Regions from separate parts of the Virgibacillus kekensis genome, predicted to be linked through region 2. Evidence: riboswitches for the same ligand, from Rfam matches in the RefSeq annotation. Region 2 holds a riboswitch; each other region holds the start of a gene.
The links. Region 2 has a riboswitch for S-adenosylmethionine ahead of ACFO3D_RS18845 (carboxymuconolactone decarboxylase family protein). Riboswitches for the same ligand answer to the same signal wherever they lie in the genome.

Region 1: it holds a riboswitch for S-adenosylmethionine, as region 2 does, so the genes downstream of both, ACFO3D_RS12745 (5-methyltetrahydropteroyltriglutamate--homocysteine S-methyltransferase) here and ACFO3D_RS18845 (carboxymuconolactone decarboxylase family protein) in region 2, are expected to answer to the same signal.
Region 3: it holds a riboswitch for S-adenosylmethionine, as region 2 does, so the genes downstream of both, ACFO3D_RS08040 (PLP-dependent aspartate aminotransferase family protein) here and ACFO3D_RS18845 (carboxymuconolactone decarboxylase family protein) in region 2, are expected to answer to the same signal.

Annotation. Positions count from the first base shown of each region.
Region 1 covers NZ_JBHSFU010000007.1:80,516-86,295, forward strand. The annotation lists gene ACFO3D_RS12740 (GNAT family N-acetyltransferase) at 17-478, shown strand; gene ACFO3D_RS12745 (5-methyltetrahydropteroyltriglutamate--homocysteine S-methyltransferase) at 1,057-2,163, opposite strand; SAM riboswitch class I at 2,293-2,397, opposite strand; gene ACFO3D_RS12750 (3'-5' exonuclease) at 2,534-3,148, shown strand; gene ACFO3D_RS12755 (short chain dehydrogenase) at 3,189-3,788, shown strand; gene ACFO3D_RS12760 (YdbC family protein) at 3,801-4,025, shown strand; gene sppA (signal peptide peptidase SppA) at 4,183-5,181, shown strand; gene ACFO3D_RS12770 (RDD family protein) at 5,194-5,655, shown strand.
Region 2 covers NZ_JBHSFU010000015.1:204,059-209,838, reverse strand. The annotation lists gene ACFO3D_RS18855 (sodium:solute symporter family protein) at 1-49, opposite strand, end outside; gene ACFO3D_RS18850 (LLM class flavin-dependent oxidoreductase) at 448-1,818, opposite strand; gene ACFO3D_RS18845 (carboxymuconolactone decarboxylase family protein) at 1,866-2,531, opposite strand; SAM riboswitch class I at 2,681-2,785, opposite strand; gene ACFO3D_RS18840 (OmpA family protein) at 2,979-3,671, opposite strand; gene ACFO3D_RS18835 (MotA/TolQ/ExbB proton channel family protein) at 3,661-5,484, opposite strand; gene ACFO3D_RS18830 (hypothetical protein) at 5,652-5,780, shown strand, end outside.
Region 3 covers NZ_JBHSFU010000004.1:790,924-796,703, reverse strand. The annotation lists gene ACFO3D_RS08050 (homoserine dehydrogenase) at 1-931, opposite strand, end outside; gene metX (homoserine O-acetyltransferase MetX) at 931-1,965, opposite strand; gene ACFO3D_RS08040 (PLP-dependent aspartate aminotransferase family protein) at 1,984-3,744, opposite strand; SAM riboswitch class I at 3,905-4,022, opposite strand; gene rarD (EamA family transporter RarD) at 4,095-5,006, opposite strand; gene megL (methionine gamma-lyase) at 5,288-5,780, shown strand, end outside.

The DNA.
Region 1 (5,780 bases), on a different contig from region 2:
AAATGAGGAAGTTACGATGGAATTTTTCACGAATAAGTTGGAGTTATTAGCATGTGACCAGGAAAGGTTCATTCATTATTCCGAGTCATATACGATGGGACCTCATATTGAAAAGTATCTCGAAAAACTGAATGAGGATCCTCTTGAGGAAGGATGGGGCGTATGGTTTATTATTCTTAAGGAAACAAGAGAAGTTGTTGGAGACATCGGCTTTAAAGGAAGTCCTGATCTAAAGGGGAATGTAGAAATCGGTTATGGTGTTTCACCAATGCATCAGGGCAAAGGTTATGCCACTGAGGCGGTTGCAGGAATAATCTACTGGGCTTTTGAAACGGGGGCGGTGAAACAGATTACAGCAGAATGCTTGAATGATAACTTTGCTTCTATTCGAGTCCTTGAGAAAACAGGAATGCAACGAACTTGTTTTGATGGAGATATGCTGTATTGGTCACTGGACGCTGCTGACTGGGCAGACTAAGTCTTGTTCTAATCAGAAAAAAACGAAAACGAAGGTGTTATCGGCAGACGAAATGTCCTAAAGTAAAATAGTGCATGTGGATTTGGAAACAGGGCATATACTATCCTTTCAGGTGAATTATCAGTGGACGATATAGCCCGTCACACCAATGGTTTAACTAAATCTGATTAGGTGTAAAATTTCCCGCAAAAATTTTTATAAAAAAATACAATAAAAGGCTCCCAATTCCTGTGGAAATTTGTTAATATGATGTAGGATTAAATCAACGTAACGAAAGTGAGGGAGAAGACCGATGAAAAATATGTTAACTACTATTGTCTGGATTACAGGCATGTATTGTTTTGGTCATCTTTTATTCAATTTTAATTCGAATGAGCCAATATTAATGTTGGGAGAAAATATGCAGCTTACGCCTAGTTTGCTTACCATGATGGTAGAGTTACTGTTTTCTGTCAGTCTCTTAGTGTACCTCTTTAAATATACTGAAAAAAGCCCGGCGAAGAACTGCCAGCATAGTAAATAAATGGTTTGAAAATAGCCTGCAGTGAGAACTCCTCGCTGCAGGCTTTTATTAATCCTTATTTCTCCCAGACTTCATTTGCCAGGTCAACTACGAATTTCAATTTATTCCACTGTTCCTCCTCGGTCAATTTGTTTCCGTGATGGGTGGATGCAAAACCACACTGCGGACTTAAACATAATTGCTCCAGCGGGACAAACTGAGATGCTTCCCTGATCCGGGTTTTAATTGCTTCCTTATCTTCTAGTTCACCATTCTTGGAAGTAACCAATCCAAGTACGACTTGTGGTCCGTCATTTGGAATATGTTTAAGTGGCTTAAAACTTCCGGAACGCTCATCATCGTATTCAAGGAAAAATCCGTCGACATTTTCATTTGCGAGCAATGTTGGTGCAATAATTGCATAGCTGCCCTCGAAAGCCCATGTAGACTGATAATTCCCACGGCATAAATGGGTAGTAACGATCAGGTCTTCTGGTTTGTTTTCAAGTGAACCGTTTACGACGCGAAGCGCCAAGTCAATAAGTTGTTCGCGTGAATATTTTCCTTCGTTGAATGGAATTTCAGGCGCTGACAGTCCCGCAATATAAACATCATCGAGCTGAAGGTAACGAACACCTGCATCATAAAATGCCTGGATGGCATCCTGATAAGCTTTGATGATATCATTCGCATAGTCTTCAATATCCGGATAAACATCGCTGTTATGAATGCCGGAGTTAAACAGCTGGTTTGGACTTGGAATAGTCTGTTTGGCGATTGCGCGGCCGTCGACGATTTTGTTCAGGTCCACAAAATCCTGTATATGAGGATGATTGGGATTAAAGGAAACTTTGCCGGTATTCCGTACGTCATACTTTTCTGTCTCCGTGCCGATGAATTTATAGCCGTGGTCTGGAATATAACCATCTATTCCATTCAAATGCTCGAGAAAATCAAGGTGGAACCATGTACGACGAAATTCTCCATCACTAACTACTCTAAGGCCTAGTTCAATTTGTTTGTCGACAACACGCTTTATTTCTTCATTTTCAACTTCCCGAAGAGCTGCGGCACTGATGCTTCCATCTTTAAATTGTTTGCGTGCTTTGTGCAACCGGTCAGGTCGCAGCAGGCTCCCCACATGATCGGCTCTGAATGGTGCTTTGGTTAATGTAACTGACATGAAAATTCCCTCTTTCTATTAGTTTTTTGTGTAATTCCGAAGATGGAAGCTCTGACAATAAGCCTGATAAAAAATAAAAAGCCCTCTTCTGAAAAAAGAAGAGGGCAGTAGGTTCCGTAATTGTCGCTCTTCTTATCTTCAAGCTTAATGTTAAGCTTCTGGAATTAGCACAGTATTAAAAAATCTGTTGCTGAGGTTTCGCAGGGCCAGTCCCTCCACCTCTCTGGATAAGAAAGTTATTCAATTTTTTGGTTAATGAATACAATACACGGACGTATTATGAAAGTCAATACAATTTTGAAACTTTTTTGTAAGGTGCCTTCAGCAGGTGTGTTAAAATTATCCTATAAAGCTATGAAGGAGGTCTGGCATGTATTTTGTTTCGATAGATTTTGAAACAGCCAACGAAAAGCGTCACAGTCCCTGTGCAGTCGGTGTTGTTGTTGCTGACCAGACAGGTATTATAGATGAATTTTACAGCCTGATAAATCCCATGATGCATTTTAGCTCATTTAATACACGGATTCACGGTATTCGTGAAGAAGACGTGGAGGATGCACCAACATTCCCGGAAATCTGGCCGAAACTTAAAGACTACTTATCCCGTAAAATAGTTGTCGCACATAATGCAAGTTTTGATATGAGTGTGATTCGGAATACATTGGATTATTTCAACATTTCCTATCCAGAAATGGAGTACCTTTGCACGGTTAATATTTCAAAGCAGGTATGGCCGGACCTGATGAACCATAAACTTAATACCGTTGCAAATCATCATGGGATTCCCTTTGAGCACCACCACGCACTTGAGGATGCGCGGGTGGCGGCTAAAATATTATTAAAAGCATTTGAGACATACGATACAGGTGATATGGATATATTTTTAAAGAAGTGTCGTATGTCAAAGGGTAGGGTATATGACCGTGGTTATGTGCCGCCAAAAGTTAAGCGGACCAGGCAGAGCAGGAAGCTTTATTTCAGATAAAGCGGAGAAGGTTTTTAAAATGTGAAGGAGTTGATGTCAAATGAAAATACTTGTTGTAGGCGCGTCTGGAACGATAGGTAAAGAGATTGTCAGTGCACTAGAAGGTGACAATGAAATTATCCAGGCAGGGCGTAATGGTGCTGATGTGTCAGTGGATATTACGTCGCCTGACAGCATACGGGAAATGTATGCAGAAATCGGCAAAGTGGATGCAGTCATCAATGCTTCGGGAAAAGCCAATTTTTCTGCTGTTTCCGAGCTGACACCTGAAGTTAACGAAAAAGGAATTCAAAGTAAACTAAAAGGACAGATTAATCTGGTACTGCTTGGCATGGAACATGTTAATGACAACGGCAGTTTTACGCTGACTACCGGGGTAATGATGGATGATCCGATACCGATGGGTGCGTCTGCTGCAATGGCTAATGGTGGGGTGAAAGCTTTTGTTAAAGCAGCCTCGATCGAAATGCCGCGGGGGATTCGTATCAACAGTGTGAGCCCGAATATCGTGCAGGAATCATGGGATCGGCTTGGTGATTTTTTTGCAGGATTTGAACCTGTCCCGGCAAGCCGTGTTGCCCGTGCATTTGTGAAGAGTGTAAATGGTAAGCAAACCGGAAACAATTACGAAGTGTACTAGGAGGAACGGAATGTGGCGGAGCTGAAATTTGAAATTATTAAAACAATGGCTGTACTTAGTGAATCGCCAAAAGGATGGACCAAGGAACTGAATCTGATCAGCTGGAATGGCCGGGATCCTAAATATGACATCAGAGACTGGGCACCCGACAAAGAAAAGATGGGGAAAGGTGTCACTCTGACAAAAGAGGATTTAAGTAACTTAAAGGAAGCTCTTGCTGATCAGGATGAAATTTAGGGAGCTGACGGGGAACCGGAAGAATAGTTTTTCGTGTCTGGATGAACCAAGGCTTTTACCTATAAACTGGTGAAAGCCAGTTTCTCCGATAATAATGTACAAGCGTATCTGTCAGTAAAGAATACATATTTAAGCAGAAGGAAATGGAGGACCAGGATTGAACAAAAAGCGTTGGATTGCACTTAGTATCGCAGCAGTTTTATTTGTAGTATCAATTGGATTTCAGGCGATAACAAGCATTGTTACAGCTGACTTCCAGGCAATGTTTCAATTACCGAATACATCCAAGAAGTTTGAGGAAACAGTTATGGAACAGGGTTCAGGCAATAAGATTGTTGTTCTGGAGCTAGATGGAGTCATCCAGAACACAAACACAGCATCAATCCTGAACACCGGCGGATATAACCATGAAAGGTTCCTTGAGATGCTTGAGACTGCAGGCGAGGACCAAACGATTGATGGAATTGTCATACGGGTTAACACTCCAGGTGGGGGTGTTGTGGAAAGTGATGAAATCCACGATAAAATAGTGGAAATCAAGAAAGAACATGATAAGCCGGTATATGTATCGATGGGTAATACGGCTGCATCGGGCGGGTATTATATTTCAGCCCCTGCTGATAAAATTGTCGCACATCCGGCAACACTTACAGGCTCAATCGGTGTAATTATGCAGAGTCTGAATTATTCGGAACTGGCTGATAAAGTCGGTGTGAAGTTCAACACGATAAAAAGCGGTGAGTATAAAGATATTATGTCACCAGCACGTGAGATGACCGAAGAAGAACGGGAGATTCTGCAGACAATGATCAAGGATTTGTATGCAGACTTCGTTCAGGTGATTGTCGAAGGCAGGGGTATAAATGAAGCTAAAGTCCGCGAACTTGGGGACGGCAGAGTTTATACCGGTGAACAGGCAAAAAACAATGGGCTCGTCGATGCACTTGGAACAATGGACGACACAATTGCCATGATGGCAGAAGACTTTAATTGGGATAACCCGAAAGTCGTTGAATACAAGAATGGGCTGGGAATCAACGAATTTCTGGGTGGAACTGTACAAAGTATGTTCAAGGGACAGACAGATTTACTTGGGATTAAAGAGTTGTTCCGGGAATCGAATGGCCCACGAGCAATGTATCTATACTCGGAATAAGGGGGGGCCGTTATGAGTGAAAATGTGGAGCACATACATGAAGTTAGAGAAGAGCCCCGTTATGCGGGTTTCTGGATGCGGTTTTGGGCATATCTTGCCGATTTAATTATTGTCTTCAGCATAAACGGCATCCTGCTTAGCCCGTTAAAGTTTATTGACAACGGAGCAGCTGTTGATATTGGATTCTGGACGTTGGCAGGGATTTTCAGCGCGATAATTTTTTATGTTTATTTTTTGCTGATGACCCGATTTTTCGAACAGACATTGGGGAAAATGATTTTTGGTCTGCGTGTTATCCGGGAGGATTTTCAACAGCTTAGATGGAGTGATCTTCTTTTCCGCGAGGTTGTCGGCAGGTTTTTTCATCGTGTATTTTTCTTTACTGGCCTGTTGTATTTATTTGTTGCCTTCAGCAGGGAAAAGCAGGGAATCCATGATATGATCGGTAATACTCGGGTTGTAATAGAGCGTTAACAGACTGAACTATAAAAGGCGTCTGGATCATTTGGTCCAGGCGTTTTTATGGTTAGATATCCGAGGGCTTGAAAGAAAAGCAAAATAAGCTTTTAGAATGACTTTTATGTTTTTCTAAACGATTT
Region 2 (5,780 bases):
CCAAAAATACAATAAATCCTATCCACGTATATAATGTTACAGTACTCATCTCTGTCCCCTTTCCATTTAGTTTGTGGCTATTTCATTAACCACGCGATTGATATGAGCTTCGACATTTGCTGCTGATCGACTGTGCTAAAAACTCACCGGTAATCTCAGGTGCAACTGAGATTACCTATTGTGATGGAACTTCATTCCGTTATGGGCCATATTTTAGCTGTTTAAGCTCTTCATTTGGAACATCATTCCTCTATTGGCTTATTTCATCGTCAATTTCAGTGGATATTGTTCATATAGCGGAACCACGATCCACTTGGCCTCTTTTTGGACACCTTTACACCCCATTAACGGAATGAGGTTCCACTTAGTTGGACTGCCGGGACCTTATTCCGCGATTTCCTAATCCCTTGCGTTAGAATAATCCGATACGCAGTCCTAAAACAACAATCAGGTGCTAACAGTTCCAAGCTTTTTCGCGGGATGATTATCCGGCAATCTGACGTTCCCTTTTCCAAACATGTTCTCCCTTAATGTCCTACCCTCATATTCTTTTCGATAGATTCCTCGCTTCTGGAGTTCAGGGACAACGTAATCCACAAATTCACGGAATGTACCTGGCGAATGTGTCTGCGCGATATTGAAACCATCGACATCGCCTTCTCTCGCCCATTCCTCGATTTTATCTGCGATTTGTTCCGGGGTACCGATAAACTTCACGGTTCCATTACCAAGGCCATGATTTTTAACCGCTTCACGCAATGTCCATTTTTTATTGGGGTCCTTTGCATACATATCCAGGTTTCCTTGGACAGCATCAGTTTCCATGTCCTCGATATACTGATCCGGATCATATCGGGAGAAGTCTATGCCAGTATGGCCAGATAAAAGTGCGGCTGTACCTTCATAGCTGACCTGACTGGTTAAATCTTGATATTTTGCGTATGCTTCTTCCTCCGTTGATCCGATAATCGGTAGTATCATAGGAAAGATAAGTACATCTTCCGGGTTTCTACCCTGTAGTCTAGTACGTTCACGAATATCGGCTGTATATTGCTTCAGTGCATCCAGTGAATGATTTTTTGTGAAAACAGCTTCAGCATGCTTGGCCGCAAAATCTCTTCCTTTTGGAGATGCCCCTGCCTGGAACAAAACTGGTGTCCGCTGAGGAGAAGGCTCCACAAGATGCGGTCCCGGTACGTTAAAGAATTCCCCTTCATGGTTAATCAAATGAACTTTTTCCGGGTCAGCGAATGTATCGTTTTCTTTGTCATAAACCACAGCCTCATCATCCCAGCTGTTCTCCCACAACTTATAAACTACTTCAAGAAATTCATCCGCGCGATCATATCTAAGTTCTTTTGGCATACGGCCGGAAAGTCCCAGGTTCACTGCTTCGCTCTCCAGGTATGATGTCACCACATTCCAGGCGACCCTTCCGCCAGTTAAATGATCTAGCGTCGACAACTGCCGTGCTAAAGCATAGGGCTGGGCATATGTAGCAGAAATGGTTGGTGCAAACCCAAGGCTTTCCGTGGCAGCAGCCATCGCGGATATCGGTATCAGCGGGTCATGGGCTGGTAGCTGCACAGCCCCTTTTGCTGCGGCACGGTGACTGTTTTCATAAACGCTATACGTGCCAAGCACATCAGCGATAAAAAGCGCATCAAACTTACCACGTTCCAGCGTTTGAGCAGCGTCAATCCAATAGGAAAGACTATTATGGTTAACCCCTTCATCTTTCTCATGCTTCCATAAACCAGTTGAATGCGGTGATGGTGAATTCTGGATAAATCCGTTTAAATGAATCTGTTTAGCCATACAGCAGGTCTCCTTTTTTTAGGTGTTTTTTTTACAAGAATGCTATCTTAGTCATCGTAAGCGTTTAATGCGTTGACACTGTGCGCGATAGCCGATCCTGCTTTTAGAGCTACTGCGACAAAGATAGCTTCAGAGATTTCCTCCAGGCTTGCTCCTTCTTTCTTGGCATTCTTGGTATGCAGGTCAATGCAATAGGGACACCCTGTTGTATGTGCAGACGCCACAGCAATTAATTCCTTTTCTTTTACCGTAAGCTTCCCGGCTTTAACTGCCTTCTTGTCAAAATCCAGAAAAGCTGTGAAAGCATCACCATTCAGTCCAGAAAACTCCTTAATCCGGTTGAAGTAGGAAGCTTTATAGAGCTCGTCATCACCTTCCCCGTCAAATGCGTTCAGGGCATTTACTCCGTGAGCGAACGATGAGCCTGCTTTCAATGCGGTCGCTACAAAGATTGCTTCTGACACTTCTTCTTTCGAGGCATCGTTCTTTTTCACATTTCCTACGTGCAATTCGATGCAATAGGGGCACCCAGTGATATGGGCGACCGCAACGGCGATTAATTCCTTGAGTTTAACGGATAGCTTCCCATCGGCTAATGCCTGATCATTAAAGTTGAAAAAAGCTTGGAATGTCTCCGGCGCATAATTCTTCAATTCTGTGATTCTGCTAAAATAAGATTTTTTGTACAGACTATCGTTTTTTGTAACTGTCATTTTCATCTCTCCCTAAATAAATTTAAATACGTACTAAACTTATTACTTTACTTGGTTTAAAACATTACGCTTTCCTGTATTCCAACCTCCCCCCTTAAAAACTAAAAAACCTCTCCCGATGAGGAAGAGGTCAATTTAAAAAAAGCTCCATCTCATCTTTCAAGCGCAATGCTTGCTGGAATTAGCACCTTGTTATAATGACAGGTTGCTGCGGGATCACAGGACCAGTTTCCTCCCCCGACTCTGGATAAGAGTACTATTCAATTTTTATAATTGTACATAATAGTATCGAACACAGAAAAAGCTGTCAAGTAAGAAAAGTGATTTTTTTTCAAACCAGGTAAAAAGGTGGATACAAACGTGTGAATGATTCCTTGCTCGTAATAGTAAACAACTTTGCATACGGAAAAAAGAACCAGCTGTTACTAACCACCTTAATCCTTTCTTCTATTTCGCCAAAATTTCCCTTGTCTTTTCCAGGATCTCTTCATCCTTAAGCCTAAATTTAAATTCCACTCTACGTGAAGCAGCTGCGCTGTATTCACCGGACTCATTGTTGCGAAAGTCGGTGAAAGACTTGCTGTTAACCGTTAGTTTCTCCTGCAGGTGCTTTTGAATATTTTTATACGGAAAATCATCGCTTAAAATATATTCTGCGACGCTGTACGCCCGCTCCTGTGCAAGCTGTAAGTTATATAAATAGCTTCCATCACGGTCGGTGTGGCCTTCGATAATGATTTCAGCTACGTAGTCTTCAAATCCGTTCTGCAGCAAAATGTCCAAATACTTAGGGACAAATTCATTCAAAAACTGATAGGACTCCGGCTTCAGTTCAGATTTATCATAAGCAAACAGTATTTCTGTATTAAAGATGATAGCACCAGTTTTTTCATCCACTTCAATGCCCAGGGATGAATCACTGAACTCCGCCTGCAGCTCATTTACAAGCTTTGCCCTTACACCCATGATTTGATCAATGGTCTTTTTCATTTCTTCAATTTGCAGCGACTTGATAATCATCATCGCAATGAAAATTAGAATAAAACATAACAAAATAATGGTCAGCAGATCGGTAAACGATGGCCAGAAATGTCCTTCGTCCTGTTCCCTTTTGAAAAGCCGCTGGTATTTAGTAGTCATTCTGTCTCAGCCTTACATTATTATTTTCCACCGGGCGGCCAAACTTACCTAATTGCCGGTTCAGCCCTTGTATTTCCCTGTTAAGTTCCTGAAGTGTCTGCTGAATAAAGCGAGAATTATTTTGCTGAAACTCATTGGATAGCCGTCGAATTTCCTGGAATTCGTTCTTGAGTCCTTGATTTGTCCGCTCCACTGATTCGCTGATATTCCTGCCTACGTTATCAAGCTTCCCTCCAAGTGCGCCTTCCAGACCCGCTACATAACTGGAAAGCGTGTTCTTTAAAACCTCAACACTTGCTTCCATCTGATTTTCGCGTTGGTTGAATGTGCTGTTCATCTGAGAAATGGTCTTGTTTATTTCATTGATCAGCTGGTTATTTTGCATTCCGATTCTTTCATACGTGTTGGTCGCCTCATGAATCTTCCGTTCAAATGCCTGTGAATCGTCAGCATGTGTCTTCAAATGATTATTGAAGGTGCGGTTAAAATCCTTCAACTCGTCGAAACGGTCAGACAGCAAATATTTATAGTCGCTTTGCGTCTGATTGATTACTTCGAGCGCCTGTGGCAACTGTCCGATTGGGTCGCCGATCCGGTCAAAGTCCTTGGATAATTCTCCTATGTGCGTAATGATGCCGGTCAGTTTCGTGCTTACATCATTACCAAATATCTGTTTGAATTCCTTGTTGTGTGACTCCATTGTTTTAGCAAGGTCCCCACTTACCTGTGTAAGGCTTTCAAATTTGGTGTGGATGGCTTGCTGCTCTTCCATGATGGAGGATATAAAGTTTTTCAGCTCGGTGACAGAATCCTCGAAATTATTGAGAGTATCCATCTGTACAGACGATACTTCTTTTACTCGCTCAAAGGTATTTTCAAATGCATTAGCCATTCGCTCATTCCTGGTGTCCATCTTCTTAAAATAAGAAAATAACGAATCAAAATTATCATTCAGCTTTGTGGTGGAATCGCCAAATCCATCGGTTACCTCTTTTACATGATGGAACAGCTCCTGGAAGTCCTCCAGGTTGTTGGAAAGCCCCTCGTTAAACTGCGCCAGATCTTTTGCTGACTGCTGCAGACCAGTAGTATACTCCTGAAAACCAGAAAAGGCACTTTCCATTCCTGTCAATGATTTCTGGTTCGTTTCCTCAAGATGCTGAATAGAATTATTGATGGCCTCTGATACCTCAATCAGACGGTTTATCCCCTGCTGTTCATTTTCTTCCAGATTGGATTCGACTTTTAGCATAATATCCGTCAGCATGTATTCGGTATTTAACACCTTCGTAATGACAGTCATGATCAGGGACAGTCCCATACCAGCAATACTGGTGTAAAAAGCAACGTCAATCCCTGACAGTACTGCCGCTACATTCTCCACAAGTTGGCTGCCGGTCGCATTGATGCTTCCCAAAGAAATTGTCAGACCGATAAAAGTTCCGAGTACCCCGATTAAAATAAATATGGACACCGTCATCTGCACCATTTTAATTAGATTCACAACAGGCACGTTGAATACACGCCAACCGGAAAACTTCTCCTGGACGAACGTTTCCGGTTTGATTGATTCTTTTTCCCTGGCCGCTTCGTATTGTTGTTTAAACGTACGCAGTGGTTCAATATCCAATTGATTTGTAGTATCTATGTAATTTCTGATTCGTTTTAGTTTGGTATATAAACCGAAATGAACCAAAAGTGTGAGGAAAAAAGCAGTGAACAAAATCATGAAAATAAGTTCAGTGGTTTGATTCGCCAAAATATCGTTTGCGGTTTGCTCGCTCGTAAACAACTCCAAAATTAACTGCAGCATAAAACACTCCCCCTGCCAGACCAACTTTACTACTAATGCTATTCAGCAAAAGGACAAATCATGCCTGGGACAGGGGGACAGGCACCTTGTCCCAGTTAATGCTCGAATTTTTTTACCTTACAATGGTAAAATAGGTTTAGACTATTACACAAATCCCTGGAGGTACTATGCTTACATTTGAAGAGAAACTTGCCATTATAGAATCATTTCCTGAACTGACGCGGAACGATGTCTCGCTCGGACGGATCAACTTTCATTATGAAGAAAGTGTGAAGGAGAAGAAAATTGTGGTATAC
Region 3 (5,780 bases), on a different contig from region 2:
CCATCGCGCTTGCAGTAGGAAAAGCACCGGCTCCTGGACCTGTCAATGTCAAATCGCCGAGAATATCAGTCTTAAGATAAATGGCATTGTTTACTCCCTCTACCGCATATAATGGATGGTTTTCTTCCAATGATAATGGTTCTACTGAGCCGGTCAGGTTACCCTTCGAATCATACTCCAGTGTTGCAACATGTTTGATTCGTTCACAGGATTTTTGCGATTTTGTAATTTTATCAGCTGTAATGTCCCGTATTCCTAAACGTTTTACACGGCCGGTTTCTGGCTGTTCCCGGAAAATAAGGTCACTTAAAATCTGCAGTTTATATAGTGCGTCATATCCTTCTACATCGTTAGTGGGATCGGCTTCCGCATAACCCCATTTTTGGGCGTTGCTTAACGCTTCTGCAAAAGTAAGGCCCTCAACCCGCATCGCTGTCAGGATAAAGTTGCTGGTACCGTTCAGGATGGCCTGCACGGATTTTACTTGGTTTGCTTGCAGGAGTTGCTGAATTGTTTGGATAATAGGTATCCCACCAGCAGTAGTCGCTTCAAACCCAATTTTGGTTCCGTAACTTTCAGCGAGTGATTTCAGCTCTTTACCGTGGGCAGCGAACATCTCCTTATTGGCAGTGATTACATGTTTTTTTCCAGCAATGCATTTTTTGAGAAAGGAAAATGCGGGTTCTTTGCCAACGATTGCTTCAAAAACGACATCAATCTCGGGGTCATTTGCCACTGCCAGGAGGTCAGTTGTCACGTTAACTTCAGGTGGAAGCTTGTTATGCTTCTCCGGATGTTCGATCACAATGGTTGAGATGCAGATAGGTGAGCCGGCAAGTTCTTCAAGCCGCTCCTTGTGAATATGGAAAGTCTGATATACGCCGCATCCCACGGTTCCCAGGCCAATCAAGGCCACGTTAATTGGCTTCATCAGTCAGCCTCCTTTAAAAAATCATGGACAATTCCGCCCCATTTTGGAAATTCAGTCAAAAAACCATCATGACCAAAATCAGTTTCTATATGTCTGTAGATGCTGTTGGGTAATGCCCTGGAAAATAAATGCACTTTGTCTGGTTCATAGATCAAATCTTTATCAAAACTAAGCAGCAGGGCAGGTTGGGTCAGCTTATTCGCAGCATTCTGCCACCCGTCCCGATTCCGGCCAATATCATGGCCATTCATCGCTTGCAGTAAATAAAGGTAACTGTTCGGATCAAATCGATTTATCAGTTTCTCACCCTGATAATCAAGATAGGAGGTGACGTCCGAACGGTTATGACCGAATCTTTCTTCAAGCAGTTGGGGACTTCGGTACGTGATCATCCCAACCATCCGGGCTATTGCAAGTCCGTTGACCGTATTGTCTGTATAGTTGCCCCCTTGCCAGGAGGGATCATTTTTGATGGCTGAACTGGCAATGTGATTGAACGCTATCCCGTAGGAGGAAAAGACAGGCGTGGAAGCTAGGATTATCAGCTTCTCGACCGTCTCCGGATAAAGGAGCGCCCATTCCATCGCCTGCATACCACCAAGAGAACCGCCAATAACCGTATCAATTGAAGTTATATTTAAGTAATCCAGTGCCTGAAATTGTGCATGAACCATATCCCGGACCGTGATTTCTGGAAAAGAAGTACGAAAAGGCAGGTCTGTTTGAGGATTGGTGGATGCTGGTCCTGTTGATCCGTCACATCCTCCCAAAACATTAAATGTAAGAACCCGGTACTTTTCTGTGTCAATATATTTTTCGGGGCCAATTAATCCGCTCCACCAGCCAGGGTGCTCTTCCGTCCCGATTGCTTGATGGTTTCCTGTTAATGCATGGCATACCAGGATGACTGGCGCATGACTTGGCCCCGCCATTTCGTACTGTAAGGTTATATCCTCAAGTACTATTCCAGATTCCAGTTTGAGTGGGCCGACTGCTGCACGCCCTGTTTGTGATGTTTGATTAATGCTGAGCATCTCGCCCACCCCCATGTTTTAGACTTGTGTTAATACTTTCTGTTTGCCGTTGGACCGGATACGCACCGCTTCATCATAAGCGTTTTTTCCGCTAATAGTAGTAATTCCTGCCGCCTCTGCATGTTGAAGTGTCTGGTCGCTGCCATCCGGATTCTCAACCCATAGTATTTTTCCTGACTTATTAATGAACTGTTCGATTAGTTCTGCTGGGAGCGGCGTATTGGAAGCTAGTACCGCGTCAACAGGCGATGGAATATCGTTAAGTTGTTCCACTGGCTGTTTGCCAACTATTTCTTCACCTGATTGGCCAACAGGCACTATGTCATAACCAAACTGACCAAGTTTTTTAATTTTGTCAGCGAAATCGCCAACCGGTTTATCCAAGCCATATACTGCTACAGTTTTTTTCCGGATTCCGCCGTCTTCACGTGCAAATGGAGAGGAAAGCAGCCAGTTGATTGCATCTTCCTCAGTTGTTTGGAATGTTTCATCCTCACCTGTTGCTTTGCTGATCGCCTGATCCAAATCTGCCAGTATATCTTTCGTTGATTCAAGGCCAATAGAAAGACGAACAAGTTCTTCCGTAACACCGCTTTTCTGAAGGTCTTCCGGTCCAAGCTGCTGGTGTGTAGTTGAAGCAGGATGGATGATAAGTGATTTCGCATCTCCGACATTGGCAACATGTGACCAGAGAGTAATGCTGTCAATCAATTTTCTGCCTGTATCACGGCCGCCTTTGATTCCGAATGTGATAATAGATCCATAGCCATTCTGAAAGTATTTTTCAGCTAACTGGTTTGATGGGTGGTCGCTAAGCCCCGGGTAGTTGACCCACTCAACTGCTGGGTGTTCCTGCAGGTAGGCAGCCACTTCTTGTGCATTTTTATTATGACGCTCAATCCGCAGATGCAGTGTCTCAAGTCCCTGTAAAAGCAGGAAGGCATTTTGCGGGCTCAGGCATGCACCGATATCGCGGAGCAGCTGGACCCTTAGTTTGGTGGCAAACGCTGCCGGTCCAACGTCGACATAGCGTAGACCATTGTAGCTTTGATCCGGTTCGGTAAACTGAGGGAATTTACCGTTGCCCCAGTCAAATCTTCCACCGTCTACAACGATGCCGCCAATGGCTGTTCCATGACCGCCAATCCATTTGGTAGCTGAGTGAACAACAATATCTGCTCCCCAGGAAAGTGGCTTTGTTACATATGGTGTGGCAAAAGTATTGTCAATGATAAGCGGAATGTTATTTTCATGGGCAATTTCCCCAATTGTCTCTACGTCAAATACATTCAGACTTGGATTGGTAATGATTTCGCCAAAAATTGCTTTTGTATTTGGAGTAATGGCGTTCCGAACACTGTCCGGCTTTGTACCGTCGACAAAAATAACATTGATTCCGTAACGCGGAAGTGTGTTCGCAAATAAGTTATATGTTCCGCCATAAAGATTGCTGTCAGCGATAATTTCATCACCATTGCTGGCAAGATTTAAAATTGCCAGGGTGATTGCGGCCATTCCGGAAGATGTCGCGACTGCGGCGACCCCATCCTCGAGAAGGGAGATACGCTGTTCAAATGCATCAACTGTTGGGTTCATAATCCTGCTGTAAATATTGCCCGGTTCCTTAAGGCCGAACAGGTTTTGTGCATGTTCCGTGTCTTTGAAAACGTAAGAAGTAGTCTGATAGATTGGTACCGCACGGGATCCTGTTGCAGGATCGGGTTCCTGGCCACCATGCAGTAATAGAGTTTCTGGATTTTGAAGATTAAAATTGGACATTAATAATTCCTCCTTAGTATTTTAACTAGCAATCACGTTAGCCACTTCAAGCTCTTATCGTTGCTGATTGGTTGCTTCCGCTTTTGCTTTATCTGGAGGAAGAGGAGAAATAAGAAAAGCCCTCTTCCTAAGAAGAGGGCTTCGTATGTAACCGATCCTCCTCTTATCTTCCAGATCTAATGACCTGTAGGATTTAGCACCTTACTAAGCAAAATGATTTTGCCGTTAAGGTTGCCGGGCTTCACAGGGCCTATTCCCTCCACCGCTCTTGATAAGAGATGTAACTTTTTATTAAGTTAATGAACATTATAGACCTGCAGTTCGTCATCCGTCAAGCTATTTCTGAAAATTTATTTTTCTATAGCTCTTTTATGCCGGAGTGGTCGGCGTTGTGCAGATCCCATATAAATAATTAGAGCCACCCATATCAGGGAAAAAGAAATTAAATGCGCACGTGAAAATGTCTCATCATACACAAACACGCCTAGAATAAGCATAATGGTCGGAGCGATATACTGAAGAAACCCGACCATCGAGAGCGGAATTTTTTTCGCACCACTAGCAAAAAGCAGGAGTGGGATCGCAGTTACTGCTCCTGCACCAAACAACAGAAGTCCAGTAGCGGAAATCATGGTGTCGGCCGACAACAAGGAACTGTCCGGAACCGCCAACAGGAAAATAAGTGCGATTGGCGTTACAATCATCGTTTCTATTGTTAGACCGAACATAGCTCCGACATCGACCATTTTTTTCAGCAGGCCGTACATGCCAAAACTGAAAGCCAGAGTCAGCGACACCCATGGAAATACACCGTAACTGACAGTCAGGTAGGTCACGCCGATTGCTGCAAGAACAAACGAAAGCGTCTGCCGCCGTGTCAGCGTTTCTTTTAGCACAATCATTCCAAGGAGAATACTCACGAGCGGGTTAATGTAATATCCCAGACTCGCTTGAATGACGTGGTCGTTGTTTACTGCCCATATGTATGATAACCAATTAATACTTATTACGATTGAAGCCAGGGTGATGCCAATTAATTTCTTCCTGTCTTTTAAAATAACCACGCATTCTTTAAGAAACAACTTCCATTTTCGTACAAACAAGACGACTATTATCATAAAAATAAATGACCATACTATCCTGTGCGCGAGTATTTCACCAGGTGGGACCTCGTTTACCAGCTTCCAGTAGATCGGCAGAAAACCCCAAAGTAGATAGGCTCCTGCTGCATATAATATTCCTGCCTTACTATCCTGATTCATTCTGAAAGCCTCCCGTTCTGTAAAACTATGAATAAATTGGAAGAATCACGTGGAACTCGAGCGAGCTGGCCCAAAGTCGAGCGAGCACCCCGGAAAGTCGAACGACACCACCCCGAAGCCGAGCGAGTCCTCATTTAAATAAGCCAATTCTAGAACTAAACCGGCAAAATAGCAATAACTCTGCCTAATCTAAATAAAAGAAAACGCTTTCAAATTTACCCTTAATACAATAGAATAGTAGTATATGGGTTTTAAAAATGCAGTTCTGGGAGGATATTAGAATGGAAAAAAAATATAACCATTTTGAGACGTCGGTAATACATGCGGGCTATGATGCCAAGGAAATGCTAGGCAGTCTTGCTTCGCCTTTATTTCAGACGTCAACCTTTACATTTGAAACCGCTGAGCAGGGGGAGCGGCGGTTTGCCGGGGAGGAAGAGGGCTACATTTACACCCGGCTGGGTAATCCGACGGTAACCATTCTGGAGGAAAAAATAGCTGAACTTGAGAACGGCGAGCGGGGTCTGGCATTTGGCTCAGGTATGGCAGCAGTCTCTGCAGTACTGATTGCTCTTACCAAAGCTAATGATCATATATTATGTTCATCAGGATTGTATGGCTGTACGTATGGCCTGCTGTCGATGATGAAAGAAAAATACAATATTGAACACGATTTTTCGACGATGGAGTCCAAGGATGCAATTCGGGCGCTAGTCAGGCCGGAAACCGCGTGTATTTATGTTGAAACACCGATTAACCCGACAATGAAGCTGA